DNA from 2 places in the Paenibacillus dendritiformis genome. Region 1 is predicted to be linked to the other one. Evidence: riboswitches for the same ligand, from Rfam matches in the RefSeq annotation. Region 1 holds a riboswitch; the other holds the start of a gene.
What was found. Region 1 has a riboswitch for glycine ahead of L6439_RS13010 (alanine/glycine:cation symporter family protein). Riboswitches for the same ligand answer to the same signal wherever they lie in the genome.
Positions count from the first base shown of each region.

Region 2: linked by a shared signal. The riboswitch ahead of gcvT (glycine cleavage system aminomethyltransferase GcvT) and the one ahead of L6439_RS13010 (alanine/glycine:cation symporter family protein) in region 1 are both predicted to bind glycine.

Region 1 covers NZ_AP025344.1:2,971,035-2,980,423, forward strand. Annotated here, with positions in the region: gene L6439_RS13000 (lytic polysaccharide monooxygenase) at 1-224, opposite strand, end outside; gene L6439_RS13005 (aldehyde dehydrogenase family protein) at 678-2,156, opposite strand; glycine riboswitch at 2,448-2,546, shown strand; gene L6439_RS13010 (alanine/glycine:cation symporter family protein) at 2,695-4,035, shown strand; partial or broken gene L6439_RS13015 (alanine:cation symporter family protein) at 4,755-4,952, shown strand; gene L6439_RS13020 (hypothetical protein) at 4,958-5,338, shown strand; gene L6439_RS13025 (GH39 family glycosyl hydrolase) at 5,572-8,103, shown strand; gene L6439_RS13030 (MFS transporter) at 8,299-9,389, shown strand, end outside.
Region 2 covers NZ_AP025344.1:2,498,401-2,507,789, reverse strand. Annotated here, with positions in the region: gene L6439_RS10960 (DUF2935 domain-containing protein) at 1-772, shown strand, start outside; gene L6439_RS10955 (hypothetical protein) at 826-996, opposite strand; gene gcvH (glycine cleavage system protein GcvH) at 1,133-1,522, opposite strand; glycine riboswitch at 1,604-1,687, opposite strand; glycine riboswitch at 1,692-1,798, opposite strand; glycine riboswitch at 1,959-2,054, shown strand; glycine riboswitch at 2,058-2,169, shown strand; gene gcvT (glycine cleavage system aminomethyltransferase GcvT) at 2,257-3,381, shown strand; gene gcvPA (aminomethyl-transferring glycine dehydrogenase subunit GcvPA) at 3,378-4,736, shown strand; gene gcvPB (aminomethyl-transferring glycine dehydrogenase subunit GcvPB) at 4,733-6,190, shown strand; gene L6439_RS10930 (PASTA domain-containing protein) at 6,312-7,928, opposite strand; gene L6439_RS10925 (hypothetical protein) at 8,260-8,421, opposite strand; gene arcC (carbamate kinase) at 8,479-9,389, opposite strand, start outside.

The DNA of each region.
Region 1 (9,389 bases):
TCCGGAAAAGCGCCGTCCGCGCTTGCGATCTTGCCGTCGGCCGGACCGGCGGCAGGGAAGCCTTTGCGCGCTTCCAGGCTCTGCGGTTCATAGATGATGAACCCGCATTTTTTGTTGACGCCCTTGGCGCACAGGTCGGCGCGGCTGCTTGGGGCATCGATGTAACCGTGGGCAAGCGCCTTGCCGGAGAACACGATCATGGCGAGCACGAGGGCGAGCACCATGCCGCAGGCAAGCAGCCATCTCCGGAACAATGGATGGGGTAGACAACGATTTGCCAACTTCATTTTCCTCCTTGCGATTGGAATGGATGTGTATAAGAACTCAAGCTGAGCTTATACCGGTGAGGGGCAATAGACCGCGGCATGTGCAGCAAGATATGCGCTTTAACTTCTGGGAGCGCGTATGAAGAGCCGGGGTGTGACGATTTGATATGTATATTTATTCATGGAGAGTCCGACTTATTAACAGAAAATAGAAAAATTATGAGGTGGCGGCGGTGCTGCTCAGGGGCCGGAGGGGGTTGAGCGAATGGCAAAAAGACGCCAAGCCGCGCGCGGCTTGACGTCTTGCCGAAATCCAGGGTTCGCGAGCTTATGTCTCGGGAGTGGACTAACCCGTCACCCGTCCGCCGTATCTTGGTCGCCGCATTCCTATTCTCAGTCCCAGGCCCCGTTCTAGTTGAGGTTCACCCAGACGGTCTTCACTTCGGTATAGTTGTCGAGCGCGTAGGATCCCATTTCGCGCCCGAGGCCCGATTGCTTGTAGCCGCCGAACGGAGCGGCCGCGTCGAAGACGTTATAGCAGTTCACCCAGACCGTGCCGGCTTTCAGTTTGCTTGCAAGATAGTGGGCTTGCTTCAGATTTTGCGTCCATACTCCCGCAGCCAAGCCGTAGTCGGATTGGTTGGCCTGTTCGATCAAGTCGTCGAGCGTATCGTACGGCATCGCCGCCACCACCGGCCCGAAGATCTCTTCGCGGGCAATCGTCATCTTCGGATCGACATGCGCGAATACCGTCGGCTCGACGAAATAGCCCTGATCGGCAGGCACGTTGCCGCCCGCAACGAGCTCCGCGCCGGCCGCTTTCCCCGCTTCGATATAGCGCTTCACGATGTCATGCTGCTCGGACGAGACGAGCGGGCCCATTTCCGTATCGGGATCGAGGCCGAAGCCTACGCGAATCCGCTTCGCCTCCGATGCCAGGTCGGCCACGACGTTGTCATACAATTTCTTCTGCACGTAGAGACGCGAACCGGCCGAGCACACCTGTCCCTGGTTGAAGGTGATGCCCCGGAGCGCGCCGCGCACCGCCCGGGACAGATCGGCGTCCGGGAGGATGATGTTCGGCGATTTGCCGCCGAGCTCGAGCGTTACTTTTTTGACCGTGTCCGCGGCCTCGCGCATGATCGATTTTCCGACCACCGTCGAGCCGGTGAAGGCGATCTTGTCGACTTGCGGGTGCCGGACGAGCGGCGCGCCCGCGGTCTCTCCGAAGCCCGGAATGACGTTGATGACGCCAGGCGGGAACCCTGCTTCCTGAGTTAGCTGTGCGAGGTAGAGGGCCGACAGCGGCGTCTGCTCCGCCGGCTTCAGGACGACGGTGCAGCCGGTGGCGAGGGCGGCGCCAAGCTTCCAGGCCGCCATCAGCAGCGGGAAGTTCCACGGGATGATCTGGCCGACGACCCCGACCGGTTCATGTCTCGTATAGGTAAGGAAGTTGCCTGCCGTAGGAATGGTTTGTCCGACGATTTTTGTGGCCCAGCCGGCATAATAACGGAAATGCTCGATCGTGAGCGGGAGATCGGCCGCCTTCGTCTCCCGCAGCGGCTTGCCGTTATCCAGCGTCTCCAGCTCGGCCAGCTCTTGCTTGTTCGCTTCGATAAGATCGGCCAGCTTATAGATGAGCCGGCTGCGATCCGCGGCGCTCATGGTGGACCATTGGCCATGATCGAAAGCCTGACGCGCCGCCTTGACCGCGCGATCCACATCCTCTTCCCGCGCTTCCGACACGACCGCCAGCACTTGCCCCGAGGCCGGATTGATCGACGAGAAGACGTTGTTCTGGACGGATTCGACCCATTCGCCATTGATGAACAGCTTTTTCGTTCCCTGCAAAAATGCTTCAACCTTCGGACTGATTTGGAACGGTGACAAGCATAATCACTCCTTTGTGAGAATATTCATTGACAATGATTGCAGGCTCTCACATGATATGTATTCTCCAGGAGGACGAATCATGCCCGTTGTGAGCGGGAGAAAGCGGGGGTGGTTCTTTTTCCCATACCGAAAATCTCTTGCGGAATCCGAGATGGTTCTCTATAATAGATGAACAAACTTCATATCTGGATGAAGTATACGGGAGACAGGATCAACCTGGCCGAAGGGGCAAAGCTCTCAGGCGCTTGTTATCGTTCGTAACCGAATTGGATAAGCAGGACCGTATACGGACAGGACTCTGGAGAGACTCCATCGCGGAGCACCGAAGGGGCAAGACGCAGCAAGAAACGCGTTAAAACTCTCAGGTAAAAGGACAGGGATTGCAGATGTCAGGCATCGTTATGTTGGTATTGTGATAGCATTCACATATCCTTCTTTTTGCTATTCTGCAAAAATGTCCCCGGAGTCAAATCTATCGATTTGGCTCTTTTTTATGTCTTCGGACTTTGATTTCAAGATGAAGAGGGGAATTGTAATGCATGGATTGGAAGTATGGCTGGATCGGGTGAATCAATTTGTGTGGGGGCCGCCGTTGTTGATCTTATTGGTAGGAACCGGGATCTTCCTGACGATTCGGCTCGGACTGCTGCAGGTCCTCCGTCTGCCGCTGGCGCTCAAGCTGATATTCACGGCGAAAAATGACGGCAAAGGCGACGTGACGAGCTTTGGCGCGCTGGCTACAGCTCTGGCGGCCACGATCGGAACGGGGAATATTGTCGGCGTTGCCACCGCGATTCAGATAGGCGGGCCGGGCGCGCTGTTTTGGATGTGGCTGGCCGCGTTTTTTGGCATGGCGACGAAGTATGCGGAAGGCTTGTTGGCCGTGAAGTTCCGGAAAATCGACGATAACGGGCAAGTATCGGGGGGGCCGATGTATTATATCGAGCAAGGCCTGGGCGCGAAGTTCAAGCCGCTCGCGATCTATTTCTCGATAAGCGGGATATTGGTCGCTCTCTTCGGAATCGGCACCCTTCCCCAAGTGAACGCTATCGTATCCTCCAGCGAGTCCAGCCTGGGGATTCCCGTGGCGGTAACCGCGGGAGTGGTGACCCTCGCGGTAGCTCTGGTGACGATTGGCGGTCTCCAGAGTATTGCGAGGGTGACCACTAAAGTCGTGCCCGCGATGGCTCTCGTGTATGTCGCTGCCAGCGCCATCGTTCTGATCGCGTTCGCCGACAAGATTCCGGACGCGCTGTCGCTTGTCTTCCAGAGCGCCTTCAGCGCGACGGCGGCCGGAGGCGGATTCCTCGGCGCGACCGTCATGATGGCCATTCGGAGCGGCATCGCGAGAGGCGTATTCTCGAATGAATCCGGGCTCGGCAGCGCCCCGATCGCAGCGGCGGCAGCCAAGGTGAAATGGCCCGCGGAACAGGGGCTTGTCTCGATGACTGGCACGTTCATTGATACGATTATTATTTGTACGCTTACCGGCCTGACGCTGATTGTGACCGGGGCGTGGAACGGTACGGCGGAAGGCGCGGCGATGACGCAGGCGGCGTTCGATGCCGCGATGCCGTTCGGCTCCCTCGTTCTCATGATATGTCTTGTTTTATTTGCTTTTACGACGATTCTGGGGTGGAATTATTACGGCGAGCGCTGCATTGTCTATTTATTCGGCGTGCGGGCGATCTTGCCTTACCGCATCGCGTTCATCGTGATGGTCGCGGCAGGCGCGTTCATCAAGCTGCAGGCGATCTACCTGCTCTCGGATATCGTGAACGGGCTGATGGCGCTCCCGAATCTGGTCGCCCTGTTGGGGCTGTCCGGCGTGGTCGTGGCGGAAACCCGGCTTTATTTGCGGCATATGAAGCAGTGAGGAGCGCAAGCGCGGGCAATGCCGGGAAATAGCAAGATTGGTGGCCGAACAACTTGATGTTCGGCTTTTTTTGTGTATGGAGAGCGGGGCAAGGTGGGGAGAGGGCAGGGCTGAGCAGGCAAGTCAGGCAAGTCAGGCAAGTCACATGAAAATCCTGCACAGGCGCAGCATTTTGAGACCCAAGAGGCGAAATTCCAAGGAAATCCTGCAAAACTGCATTATTTCGCCTATTTTGAACCCAATCCAGACTATAGCGCATGGAAATCCTGCATTTTTGCAGGATTCCTTTTTTCATAGAGTGGTGTCAATGAAATTGCTGTATTTTTGCAGCATTGTTGGAGTAGATGAACAGATTGGACGGAGTAAAGCAGCTTTAGTGGAGTAGATAAACAGAGTGGAGGGAGTAAAGCAGCATTGGTGGAGATACAATGAACAGATGGGACGGAGTAAAGTAGCATTGCTGGAGTAGATGAACATGTGGGACGGAGTAAAGCAGCTTTAGTGGAGTAGATGAACAGATTGGACGGAGTAAATGCAGCTTTGGTGGAGTAGATGAACAGATGGGGCGGAGTAAAGTAGCATTGGTGGAGTAGATGAACAGATGGGGCGGAGTAAAGTAGCATTGGTGGAGTTGATGAACAGGTGGGGGGAGGAAATGCAGCATTGGTGGAGTTGATGAACAGGTGGGGCGAGGAAAAGAAGCTCAATGTGACCGGGACGTGGAACTGGTCGCGGCAGGCGCGTTCATCAAGCTGCAGGCGATCTACCTGCTCTCGGATATCGTGAACGGACTGATGGCGCTCCCGAATCTGGTCGCCCTGTTGGGGCTGTCCGGCGTGGTCGTGGCGGAAACCCGGCTTTATTTAACGGCATATGAAGCAGTGAGGAGCGCAAGCGCGGGCAATGCCGGGAAATAGCAAGATTGGTGGCCGAACAACTTGATGGTCGGCTTTTTTTGTGCATGGAGAGCAGGGCAAAGTGGGGAGAGGGCAGGGCTGAGGAGGCAAGTCAGGCAAGTCACATGAAAATCCTGCACAGGCGCAGCATTTTGAGACCCAAGAGGCGAAATTCCGAGAAAATCCTGCAAAACTGCATTATTTCGCCTATTTTGAACCCAATCCAGGCCATAGCGCAGGGAATTCCTGCATTTTTGCAGGATTCCTTTTTTCATAGAGTGGTGTCAATGAAATTGCTGTATTTTTGCAGCATTGTTGGAGTAGATGAACAGATTGGACGGAGTAAATGCAGCATTGGTGGAGTAGATGAACAGAGTGGAGGGAGTAAAGCAGCATTGATGGAGTAGATGAACAGATTGGACGGAGTAAATGCAGCTTTGGTGGAGCTGATACGAATGGCGGAAGGAAGTCCGGTTTGTTATGTAATCGAGCAAAGGGGCGGAGGGGACTGCAGCTGTGGCGGACTCGTCGCATGAAGTTGCGGCCGCAATGATTTTTTTGCTTTCAGCCCGGCTTCATATAGAATGTAGGTATAAGGATATACGCATCGCTAGAAATCGTACTAATGGAGGATATCCCGGTGAGTCATCCGATTTATGAATTCGTGGAAACAGACGAGGCTTTGCCCTTCGATGTGTCGCTGCACAGCGTGAACTACGTTCCCAATCACTGGCATAACAGCATGGAAATCATCTTCGTGCTGCGGGGCAACTTGGAAGCGATGGTCAATCAGCGGAAATTTTCCTTGACCGAAGGGGATGTGCTGTTGATCAATCAAGGTCATGTGCATGAAGTCATTGGGCTGGACGTCAATATTATCGCGACGTTTCTTATCCCGTTCAAGTATATGAAGGAGAATGTGAAGGGCGTCGAAGCCATCAATTTCGCATGTTATTCGGGAGAGGCCAGCAAGGAGGAGAAGCTGGCGTTGGACCGCATTCGCCAGTGCCTGGCGGAGATGGTGCAGTTGAAGCATAAAAAGGGGGAAGGCTACGAGCTCGACATGCAGGCCCGGATGCTGAGCGTGGTTTCCATCCTCCTGAAGCAATTCAAGCGGCCCGCGATGGAAGGCGCAATGAATGAGAAGTATATGGACCGAATGTTGCGCATCATTACCTTTATCGACGAGCATTATCAGGAGCCGATCACGCTGCAGGCGATCGCCGAGCGCGAATACTTGTCGGTGCCGTATTTGTCCAAATTTTTCAGCGAGAACATCGGCCTGAACTTTCAGGCTTATCTGACCAGCATCCGCTTGAAAAATACGGTCGAGGATCTGTTGCGGCATGCCGACGCGCCGATCGCGGACCTTGCCATGCATCACGGATTTCCGAATGCGAAATCCTTCTACGCTGCCTTCAAAGCAAAGTATCATATGACGCCCAACGAGTATCGCAGGCAGTACCGGCCGCCGACGGACGAGAAGGAAAAGCCTTCGGCCAACTATATGACGTTCAATCAATCGAGCGCGTTGGGCATCATTAATCAGTATTTGCAGCGCAGCCAAGCGCTTGGCGCAGTAGATGATGATATTCGCGAGGTGGAAGAGGCCGCCTATGAAGTGGACCTATCGGCCAGAGGCGAGCCGATCCGGCATACATGGAAGCAGTTGATCACGATCGGCAAAGCCAAGGAAGGCTTGCATGCCGATGTTCAGGAGCAGCTGCGGCATGTACAGCGGGTGTGCCCCTTCCGCTATTTGCGGTTCCATGGCATCTTCGACGATGAGATGATGGTATATGATGAGGACGAGGCGGGACGGCCCCGGTTTAATTTCCGGTTCGTGGACCAACTGTTCGACTTCTTGCTGTCCGTCGGTCTCAAGCCGTTCGTGGAGCTGGGCTTCATGCCTTCCTTGCTGGCGGCCGATCCGGACCAGAAAGTGTTCTACAAGGCAAGCTGCGTCAGTCCGCCGCGGTCGCTCGAGCGATGGTGCCTGCTCGTGGACCGCTTTCTGCGTCACTGCATGAATCGTTACGGTGCGGAGGAAGTAGAGAGCTGGAAGTTCGAGTTCTGGAATGAGCCGGAGCTGAAGACGTTCTGGCCGGGAACGCTGGAAGAATATATGGAGATGTATTTGCGAACCTATCAGACCTTGAAGGGCGTATCGGAGCGGCTGCACATCGGCGCGCCCGGACGGATCATCACGGTTCGCTCGCCGCGGTTGAATGATGAATTTTTTGCGTTCTGCCGCCGCAATCAGTGCTTGCCGGACTTCATACCGCTTCATTTCTATCCGCATGAGCATATCGAGGAGATGGTTCACGCCGACCCGGCGGCTCTGCTGCGGCTCCCGTTGCATTCATACCGTCGAATATTGGAGGAGTTCATGGGGATCTCTCCGAATCCGGATTATTTGCGGGACATACTTGGGCAAGAGATGAGGCTGCTGGCCGAGCAAGGATTGTCCGACAAGGAATTGGTTCTCACGGAGTGGAATTCGACCGCCTATCATCGGGAATTGACGAATGACACGGTGTATAAGGCGGCCTATCTCGCCAAAAACATTGTCGATAATCTGGACCGCATCGCCGGCTTCGGCTATTGGGTGCTGAGCGACAATATCGAGGAGACTGCCGCTTCGGCCCAGCTGTATCACGGAGGGCTCGGACTGATCGCCCAGCACGGCATTCCGAAGGCCGCGTTCGTGGCGTATGAGCTGCTCGCCAAGCTCGGCGATCGCCTTCTGGCCCGAGGGGAGCGCTATATCGCGACCGCCGGCCGCGGAGGATATCAGATCCTGACCTTTAACTATTGTCATTTCGACGACCTGTATGCGATGGGAGATACGTCCTTCATCAACGCCACGAACCGGTACAACGGGTTCAAGGATGAAAAGACGTTAAAAATACAGCTTGAGTTAAAAGGAATCCGCCGGGGGAGGTACCGGCTGGTCACGTATGCGATCAGCCGCAAGCACGGGAGCAGCTATGACCGCTGGGTGGAGATGGGGGCGCCCGAGCCGCTGTCTGCCGAGGATATCGCTTATCTCAAGGCGAATTCCGGTCCCCGGATGCATGTCCAGTATGTCGAGATTGAACACAGCAGGACCTATCTGTCGTTGCTGGCCCCTCATGGAGTGCAGCTCATGGAGCTCATCCCGATGTACTGATAATACTAATGTACCGATGCATCGTCCATATGAGTCACTTTTTAATCTCGGATCATGCCGACGTGAAAGCGTTTCTAACAAAGACGTTAAAAAAAACTATAAAAGTCTATAAATAGCCGCCTGTCTGGAGACAGGGGCTTTTTATTATAATTGGATTTGCAAACGGTTTCAATTACTGCTTAGGAGGAAGTTACGATGGCTGAACCAATGATAAAAGGGCAAGTCCGAACGCCGCTCGGCCGGCTGACGTTCGGCATTATTCTCGGTTATGGCTGCATGATGCTCGGATTGATGACCCCGGCAATGCTGCTGCTCACCTTCAAAATGATTGAAGTCGATCCGAACGGCTACACCTCTTCCTACGGATTAGTCGCCGGCGTAGGGGCTTTCTTCGCCTTGATCGGGAATCCGCTCGGGGGCGCCATCAGCGACCGGACGAATATCTCCTTCGGACGAAGACGAACATGGATGTTCCTTGGCCCGCTGGTCGGATGCGCCGCGCTGCTGTGGGTGGGAATGGCCACGGAAATATGGCAAATCCTGATCGGCTGGGCGGTTGCGCAGTTGTTCTTCAACTTCGGTATCGCGGCGTATACAGCGCTTATCCCGGATCAAGTCAAAGAGGAGAGACAGGGAACAATCTCCGGCATTATCGGGCTCGTCTTCCCCGCGGCGGTATGTATCGGCATGGTGCTGATGATGCTGATGAATTCCGCTTCTGCGGACATGAAATGGATGGTGGTTGCGCTTATCGGCATTGCGGGTCCGGTTCTCAGCTTATTTCTGATTCGCGACGGCAAGGTAGAGATCGTGAAGTCTGACCGGCAGAAGCTGTCGCTTGGCGAGAAAATCAGCAAAATCTATCCGAGCCCGAGAAAGTTCCCGGAATTCACCTGGGCTATCGTCTCGAAGTTCATGCTGATGATGGGGTATTGCAGCACACTGTACTTGACGGTCATGCTGGTGAACCGGATGGGCTTCACGGAGAGTCAAGCGACGAACAGCGTCGGCACTTTGAATATTATTTGCCTGATCGCTTCGGCCGTGACGAGTATATTCGGCGGCGTATTGTCCGATAAATTCAAGAAGCAGAAGCCTTTCTTGTACGGCTCTGCGCTCATTATGGTATTTGGCATTCTGCTGTATGCCTTCGTGCCTCAATATACGGCATACATTGTAGCATCAGCCATCATCGGCCTGGGCTTCGGCTGCTTCAGCGCCGTCGACATGGCCTTGGTGGCCCGCATTCTTCCCCGCAAGGAGGATGCGGCCAAAGATTTCGGCCT
Region 2 (9,389 bases), 470 kb from region 1:
CCGCTTCTGGCTGCAAATATTGGGAGATCATTCCCGCTTCATACTGGACGCCCTGTCGCCGCGGGAAGCGAAGGACATTCGTCAGGCGGATCAGTTGATTCGGCGGTTCGACGAACTCCTGAACCGAGCCCGCCAGGCCTCCTCGGAGTCCCAAGCCCTTGCCATCGTTGCCGATGCGCATGCCGCGACGATGGAATTGAAGAATTTCAAGCTTGATCTGCTGCGCCGCTTGCTGCTCGGCCAGGTAACCGTATTTCTCCCGCCGACCTTTTTCAATCATATGCTCAATGAGCTGCAAGAGTATGTCTATATTCTCGATGCCGTGCGGGCTGGCAAGCCAGTGCCATTGTTCGATGCGCTACATTATGATCTGGTATGGCTGTCGGACGCTTCCGGCCATGCATCGGCCATCGCGTCGAACCTGGATGCGGTGGAGAGGCGGCTGATCGAGAAGAGCCGCGAATTTGAGAAGCATTTCGATGATTATTACAAAAAAGCGGTCGAAATGGTCGGCTACTTGCGGACCCAGCTTCGCCGCTTCCCTGCGATGGAGCGGTTCCACCGCGATGTGAACCTGGAGATTAAGCTGTTCACGAAATTTTTGCTGGAGCTGGAGGAAATGGAGTTAAACGCGGAGACGCTCGATATTATCAGTCCGTTGATGCCGGATCATATGGCGCGGGAGGAATGCTACTACTTGATCAAATTGGCCCTGACCGGCGCCGTCCCTTCTCCGGAATGCGATCCGACCACGCCGCGGGTTCAAGGATAAAGCAACCCCCCAGTTCCAGGAACTGGGGGGGCTTGCGGTGCCTGAGACACGCACTATTCGGACCGTTTCGTTTCCGCATCGGGTACGATTCGGCACTGCTGAGCGCCTTCCAGATCGGCTCCGAACTCGGCGTCTTGTCCCTCGACGTCCGGCATTCTGTTCAGCTTCGTCGTCTGCACTTCCGCCTTCGTCGCTTGGTCGCGGTTATGTTCTTGGTTGTTCATTCGGCAACTCTCCATTTCGCATATACTCATGTACACAGCTAGTATGCGAGAAGGAGCGCCGCTTTATTCATGGATGCTCCGTTATTCTCATGTTCATGTGCCCGCATCGTCTTGCGGCCGGGGTTGCAGGCCTCCCCTACTCGATATGCTTCCGGTATCCCTCCGCGGTCAACAGATGCTTCAACGCTTCCTCCGGAACGCCGTCCAGCTCCACCTCGGCAATCCATCCGCCTTCGTACGGTTCGCTATTCACTCTCTCAGGACTGTCCTCCAGGTCGGTGTTGACCTTGGTCACCGTACCCGATACCGGGCAGTACAGCTCCGATACTGTCTTGACCGACTCGATCGATCCCATGCTGTCGCCCGCCGATAAAGCGGTTCCAATCTCGGGGAACTCGATAAAGACGATGTCTCCCAATTCCGCTTGCGCATGATCGGATATCCCGATGCGCACGGTCCGCCCTTCGACGACCGCGACCCATTCATGCTCCTCGCTGTACAACAGATTCTCTTTCACTTCGCTCATGTTCACGCTCATTCCTCTCTCATTATTATCGCAATTCGCCGGCACAGCAAAAAAGACAGATCAAAGACTCGTTCGCCTTTTCTCTGTCCCGGGTGCCTGAGAGTTTGCCCGGCTGCCCGCGGCAGGCCGGTATTCCCCTTGGGCGGCTGTACGCTCTCTCCAGAGGTGCGTCGGACGACGGTGCTTCTACCTGAGAGATTCCTCGCCGAACGGCGGTTCGGCGGCTTGCTCCTTCGGTGCCGGGACTGGGAGCCCGGTCTCTCCCGATCGTCTTCATTCGCGGTATGTGATCATATTCCAATTTTACATCTATAGCGTAGTTCAGCTTCCCCTCCATGTCAATATGAGAATCATTTTCGCGGAAGTTCGCAGAAATGGATTGACAATGTCAGGAAGGTTCGAGTAATAATGGAGGTATGACAATTGCACATTGCGAATGATGGTAAAGGGAGAGATTACTGCGAGACAGTAACGCCGAAGGAGTAAGCCCGCCACGGGTGAATCTCTCAGGCAAAAGGACGTTTACCGGACGCGCCTCTGGAGAGCACCCGCTTGCAAACGGGTCACCCAAGGGGAAACTTATGGGCCGGCTTCGGCAGACGGAAGCCGGATGATCATGAGGTAACTCTCAGGTACACAGGACAGAGCGTAAAAAGGCATCCGCAGAAGCGGATCGGCCTTCTTTCGCCTGTCCTTTTTTGATTTCCATCCATTATGCATATCGAGGTGATGTCATGTCCACGTTACAACGCACGCCCCTATTTTCGACGTATGCCGGCCATCCTTCCGTCCGCTGCATCGATTTCGGCGGCTGGGAGCTCCCGGTGCAATTCAGCGGCATCCAGCGGGAGCACGAGGCCGTACGCCAGCAGGCCGGCTTGTTCGATGTGTCGCACATGGGGGAGCTGTTCGTGAGCGGTCCTGCCGCCTTCTCCTTTTTGCAGAAGATGACGACGAATGATTTGTCCAAGCTGGAGGACGGCAAGGCGCAGTACTCTCTGCTCTGTTATCCGCACGGAGGCGTCGTCGACGATTTGCTCATCTACCGGCTAGCCGAAGATCGCTACATGCTGGTCGTGAACGCGTCCAATACGGACAAGGTTGTCCAATGGCTGCATGACCATGCGGCGGATGGCGTCGATATCGACAACGCGTCTTCCCGCACCGCCCTGCTGGCGCTGCAGGGACCGCAGGCGCTGTCCATTTTGACGCAGGCGACCGAAGCGCCTGTCGGCGCCTTGAAAGCGTTTCACTTCTTGTCCGATGTCCAGGTGTGCGGCATTCGGGCTCTCGTCTCGCGCACAGGCTACACGGGAGAGGATGGCTTCGAGCTCTATATCGCGGCGGACGATGCGCCCCATCTGTGGACGGAGCTGCTGCGGATCGGCGAACCGTTCGGGCTCGTTCCGGTAGGCTTGGGGGCCAGAGATACGCTTCGCTTCGAAGCGAAGCTCCCGCTGTACGGCCAGGAGCTGTCCGAGCGGATTACGCCGCTGGAGGCGGGTCTTGGCTGGTGCGTGAAGCTGAACAAAGGAGAGTTCATCGGCAGAGAAGCGCTCGCCAAGCAGAAGGAAGAAGGAGTTCCCCGCCGACTGGCGGGCATCGAAATGATCGATCGCGGCATCCCGCGGACCCATTATCCTGTCTACGCGGGCGATAAGCTTATCGGAGAAGTGACGTCGGGCACGCAATCCCCTACCTTGAAGCGCAATCTCGGCCTGGCGCTCATTGAATCGCCATACGCCGAATTGGATACGGAACTGGAAATCGAGATTCGCGGCAAGCGGCTCAAGGCCCGCGTCGTCGCCGCCCCATTCTATCAACGCCCTACTGAGACCAAGGGAGGTTCGCCTGCATGACCAAGACACATCGCTATATCCCGATGACCGAGCAAGACGAGCGGGACATGCTCGCGGCGATGGGCGCGGCATCGATCGACGAGCTGTTCCGCGACATTCCGGAAGCCGTCCGCTACAAAGGCCGGCTTCCGATATCCGAGGCGCTGGACGAAGCGGCCCTGCTGCGCCATATGCAGGAACTGGCCGCCCGCAACGCCAACCTCGATCAATATGCGAGCTTTCTTGGGGCCGGCATCTATGACCATCATATTCCGGTCGTCATCAATCACGTGATCTCCCGTTCCGAGTTCTATACCGCCTATACGCCATATCAACCGGAGATCAGCCAGGGAGAGCTGCAGGCCATATTCGAGTTCCAATCGTATATATGCGAGCTGACGGGCATGAAGGTGGCCAATGCGAGCATGTATGACGGGGCGACCGCGCTGGCGGAAGCCGGGGTGCTGGCAAGCGCCGTCACGAAGCGCAAGCGGATCGTCGTCTCGCGCACCGTGCATCCGGAAGCGCGGCAGATCCTGCATACGAGCGCGCGCGGACTCGGCCTTGACATTGTGGAGGCGCCCGATGCGAACGGCGTGACCGACCTGGAGAAGCTGGAGGCGCTAATAACGGGCGACACGGCTGCGGTCATCGTGCAATCGCCCAACTTTTTCGGCTGCATCGAGGACGTGAAGGCCATCGAACCGATGATTCACGGGCGCAAAGGATTGCTTATTATGAGCGCCAATCCGCTGTCGCTCGGCCTGCTGGAGAGTCCGGGACAGCTTGGCGCCGACGTCGTCGTCGGGGACGCCCAGCCGTTCGGCATCGCCTCGTCTCTGGGCGGTCCGACCTGCGGCTACTTCGCCGTATCCGAGCCGCTGATGCGCCGCATTCCTGGCCGGATCGTGGGACAGACCAAAGACCGCGACGGCAAACGGGGCTTCGTGCTGACGCTCCAAGCCCGCGAGCAGCATATCCGCCGGGAGAAGGCGACGTCCAATATTTGCTCGAACCAGGCGCTGCTGGCTTTAAGCGCTTCCGTCTACTTGTCCGTGATGGGCAAAGCCGGCATTCGCGAGGTCGCGAATCTGAACATTCAAAAGGCGCATTACGCCGCCGATCGGATATCGCAAGCGAAGGCCCTGTCCCTTCCATTCACCTCGCCGTTCTTCAATGAATTCCTGGTCAAGCTGCCGGAAGGCGTCTGCCCGACGGCCTTGAACGCCGGCCTGATGAAGGAAGGATTCATCGGCGGACTGGATGTGTCCCGTTACTATCCGGAGCTGGCGGGCCATATGCTGATCGCCGTGACGGAACGCCGGACGAAGGCGGAAATCGACCACTTTGCCGAACGATTGGAGGGTGCTGTATGAAACCGGAGAAAAAGCTGATCTTCGAGCTGAGCAAGCCGGGGCGGACCGCTTATTCACTGCCGGAATGCGATGTTCCGCAGCGGGCTATTGAAGAAATGATACCGGAGGCGATGCTCCGCCAGCAGCCGGCGGAATTGCCGGAAGTCTATGAAGTCGACGTCATCCGTCATTACACCGAGCTGTCGCGCCGCAACTTCGGCATCGACAATGGCTTCTACCCGCTCGGCTCCTGCACGATGAAATACAATCCGAAAATTAACGAAGATGTCGCCCGCTTGGCTGGCTTCGCCAAGATTCACCCGTATCAGCCGGCCGAGAGCATTCAAGGCGCGCTGGAACTGCTGTATACCCTCCAGCAGGATCTGGCCGCGCTGACGGGGATGGACGAGGTTACCCTCCAACCCGCGGCAGGCGCTCACGGGGAATGGACAGGCCTGATGATGATCCGGGCCTACCATGAGAGCAAAGGGGAGCACCGCACGAAGGTTATCGTCCCCGACTCTTCCCACGGCACGAACCCGGCGAGCGCGACGGCGGCCGGACTCGATACGATTACGATCCCGTCGGACGAACGGGGGCTTGTCGATCTCGAGGCGCTCCGGGCGGCGGTCGGTCCGGACACGGCGGCGCTCATGCTGACCAATCCGAGCACGCTCGGCTTGTTCGAGGAGCATATTCTCGAGATTGCCGATATTGTCCACGAAGCCGGCGGCCTGCTGTACTATGACGGCGCGAATTCCAACGCCATTATGGGCATCACCCGCCCGGGAGACATGGGCTTCGATGTCGTGCATTTGAATCTGCACAAGACGATGAGCACCCCGCATGGCGGCGGCGGTCCCGGGGCCGGCCCGGTAGGTGTCAAGCGCCTACTGGCGCCATACTTGCCGAAGCCGCTCATCGTGAAGAACGAAGATGGCACCTTCGGATTCGAAGAGGAACGGCCAACCTCGATTGGAAGGGTCAAAGCCTACCTTGGCAACTTCGGCATTCTCGTCCGCGCGTACACCTATATGCGCACATACGGGCCGGACGGACTTCGCCGCGTCTCCGAATGCGCGGTGCTGAACGCGAACTACATGATGCACCGGCTGGCACCGTATTTCGAAGTGCCTTATCCGGGCGTATGCAAGCATGAATTCGTCATCTCCGGGAGCGGCTTGAAGCAATATGGAGTCCGCACGCTGGATGTCGCCAAGCGGCTGCTCGATTTCGGATTCCATCCGCCGACCATCTACTTCCCGCTCAATGTCGAGGAATGCATGATGATCGAGCCGACGGAGACCGAGAGCAAGGAGACGCTCGACGACTTCATCGACACGATGATTCAGATTGCGAAGGAAGCGGAAGAACAGCCGGAGCTGCTGCTTAACGCGCCGCATCACACCGATGTGAGAAGGCTGGATGAGACGCTCGCCGCACGCAAGCCGGTCTTGAATTGCGCTTGCAACTAACGAATGAGAAGCCCTTGCCCCTAGGCTTGAACGACGCGCCCTGGAGCGGGGCTTCTGTGCCTGCGGCAACAAAAAAGGAGAACTGCCTCATCCATCGGCAGTTCTCCTTCTCTTTTAGAGCTTATTTCTGTTCCCGGCTAATATAAAACGTGACTCGGTCGCCCTTCTTGATCGGTGCCCCCGCTTCCGGCTCCTGCTTGAAAATCTGGCCAGCCGGCTGCTCCTCGCTGTTCTCCTTGAAATACTGCCAGCGAAGCCCCGCAGCCTTCACTTGCTCCTCCGCCTCTTCCAGCGTCAGACCGATGAGGCTCGGAACCTTCCCCTCTCCTTCGCCCGGCTCTCCCGCTTCGGCAGGAGGCGTCTCCGTCCCCGGATTCGCCGGATCGGCCGGCGTTCCCGTGTCTGGCGTCCCAGTGCCCGGCGGCGGCGTCCCTGGATCTGTCGTTCCGGGATCGCCCGGTATCGTTCCAGGCTCGGTTGTGCCCGGCTGCTGCGTATCCGGCTGCGTTGGCGTTCCCGTGTTCGTATCGGGCTGTTGCGATCCTTGGCCGGCACTGCTGCTGCTGTCGGTGTTCGAGCTGGATGAGCCCCCGTTCGAACTCGAAGAGCCGTCCGAGCTGACGGACGTATTCGGATCGGCAACGGAACCGCTATCGCCGCCATCCGGAACGACAGCGCCATTACCGGCATTGCCGCCGCTGCCGCCCGGCTGCTCCGCCGCCCCGTCGGAGCCGGCTTCCTGCCCCGGCTCGGTTACCGCGACCGGTTCATTGTCTTTGGAGAGCGAATTGGCCCAGATAACGGCTCCGCCCAGGACAGCGAAAAAGACGCACACACAGGCAACGATAAGCAGCATCTTGCTTCCGTTGAAGGAAGCGGCTTCCTTGCGTTCGTACTCATCGTCATCCTCTTCTTCGGCCAGATCCTCGTCCGCTTCCGCCTCATCCGGCTCGGGTTCGTCAAAAACACGCCGGGCCGGATCTGCCTGAACCGGAGGAGCGGCCGTGAATACGGGAGTCGCCACGTCGCGGCTGACCTGCATCGGCGCGTCCGGCTGCTCCAGAATCTCCCGCAGCCCGACCATGAAGGTGAACAGCGAGGCATCTCCCGTGTGCACCTTCCTCATCAGCTTCAGAACCAAATCTCTCTGCACATCATTCAAGTCCTTCAATGCGCCGTACAAGCGAGTCTCGACGACATCGAATTGCGAAGGGACATGCGGATGAAGCGTGCAGAGCTGATACAGCAGCCGGTACAAGGCGGTGGTGCCGTGCTCCCCTTCCTCCGCCTGGGTCCAGTAGTTCATAATAATCAGTTGATTATCCGCCGTCACCCACACATTATCAATCGTCACCGGGAAGCGGCTGACCCCTTCCTCCAGCGCTTCCTGGATGCTGGTGCCCAGCTCGTAGATCATGGACAGCACCTTCTCCGAGCCCAAGGCGTGCCGCTGCGCATATTTCACTAGCGGCATGCCGCTGTACGCCATAAACACCACGTAGAAGTCCTGTCCGGACATGCCCGCATTCAGCATATGGAAAAATCGGTTATTGGAAAAATGCGATACATTCCCGAATGCGTTGCGGTATTCCTCTGCGCGGCCCGAATCGGTATTTTCGACCACATAAATAAATACGTCCCGCTGCAAAGACATATCGACGGCTTCATAGAGCATGCCGCCGCCCAAGTGAAAAATGACGGAATTCAGCTGATAACGTTCTGCTATGTAAGTGCTCATACAGTAACTCCTTTTTCCATGGTAAGGGGCGTTGGTACCCCCTTGTGTCATTATGAGGCATCAGCCGCCGTTTTGCAAAGCTCCCCTACATTAGACGATCCAACCCGCCGTTCGGTTGCGCCCCCAAGCAAAACTAGTCAGACACAAATAGTAGTACGGTCTTCAGTATAGCATAGTTCCAAAGATATCCGTTACTGAACTGAGCTGTCATTATTTCCCTCATTCTTACTCCCATTAGCAGGCCCATTTTCGATGATGGATTTCTTCCATTATAAATAAGAGCCGTCCTGCATGCGCTTCGGCATCGCAGGGCGGCTCAAGGCTCCGGCTCTTACCCTTGGTTGTCGTCGCCGGTCCGATCCAGTATGAGATTGGTAACGGACGTCGAGTCGCCGCGTTCAATTTCTTCCGGAGTCGCCTTTTCTTTTAAATTATCCAGCTCCATGCCAGGCGCGAAGCTCGGCCCGGATTGCTTCTTCTGCTTCTTCGTCATCAATGGACATTCCTTTCACCATAGGCTCTCCCTTATTGTTCCTGCCAAGCCAGGTATCTATGTGCCCTGGCGAGGATAACCCGGCGCTTCGGCGCTCTCCGGAACGATCCGCGTGCCGGCCAGACCGGCCAGCGCGAGATCCGCCTGGTTAAGCGAACAAATAATCGCGGTTCCTCCCTGGGCGGCAAAGGACGCTGCAGCCTCCACCTTCGGGCGCATACTGCCTTGGCTGAAATGTCCCGCTTCAATGTATTCAGCCGCAGAAGATGGAGTCAGGCTCGTCAGGGGCCGCTGCTCCGGGCGGCCATAGCCGGCATAGACGCGCTCGACATCCGTCAGAATAAGCAGCACGTCGGCTTGGATCTCGCGAGCGAGCCTGAAGCTGCTGAAATCTTTGTCGATTACGGCCTCAATCCCTATATAGCTGCCGTCTTCCTGCCGGACAACCGGAATCCCTCCCCCGCCGCAAGCAATGACAATCTGGTTCAGTGCGAGAAGCTGTCTTACCGCGTCTGCTTCCACAATCGCTTGCGGCCGCGGAGACGGAACGACACGCCGCCAGCCCCGGTTCGCATCCGGCTTCAACTGCCAGCCTTTGCCGATCATGAGCCGCTTCGCTTCCTCCTCCGTATAGAAGCCGCCGATTGGCTTGCTCGGGTTGCCGAAGGCCGGATCGTCCGCCGCCACCTCTACTCTCGTAATCAAGCTGACGACCGAGTGGCCGTTCCCGCCGCTGGCCAGTTCATTGCGCAATAATTGTTGAATCATGAAGCCGATGAAGCCCTGGCTTTGGGCCGTGCATACATCGAGAGGCAGCGGCGGCACCTCCGCCTGCGCCTCTTCCTGCTGGAGCAACAGATTGCCGACCTGCGGTCCATTGCCATGCGTAATGACGAGCCGGTGTCCTTGCTCGACCAATCGGGCCAAGACGCTGCAGCTGCGCTGAACGTTCGCCAGCTGGTTCTCGT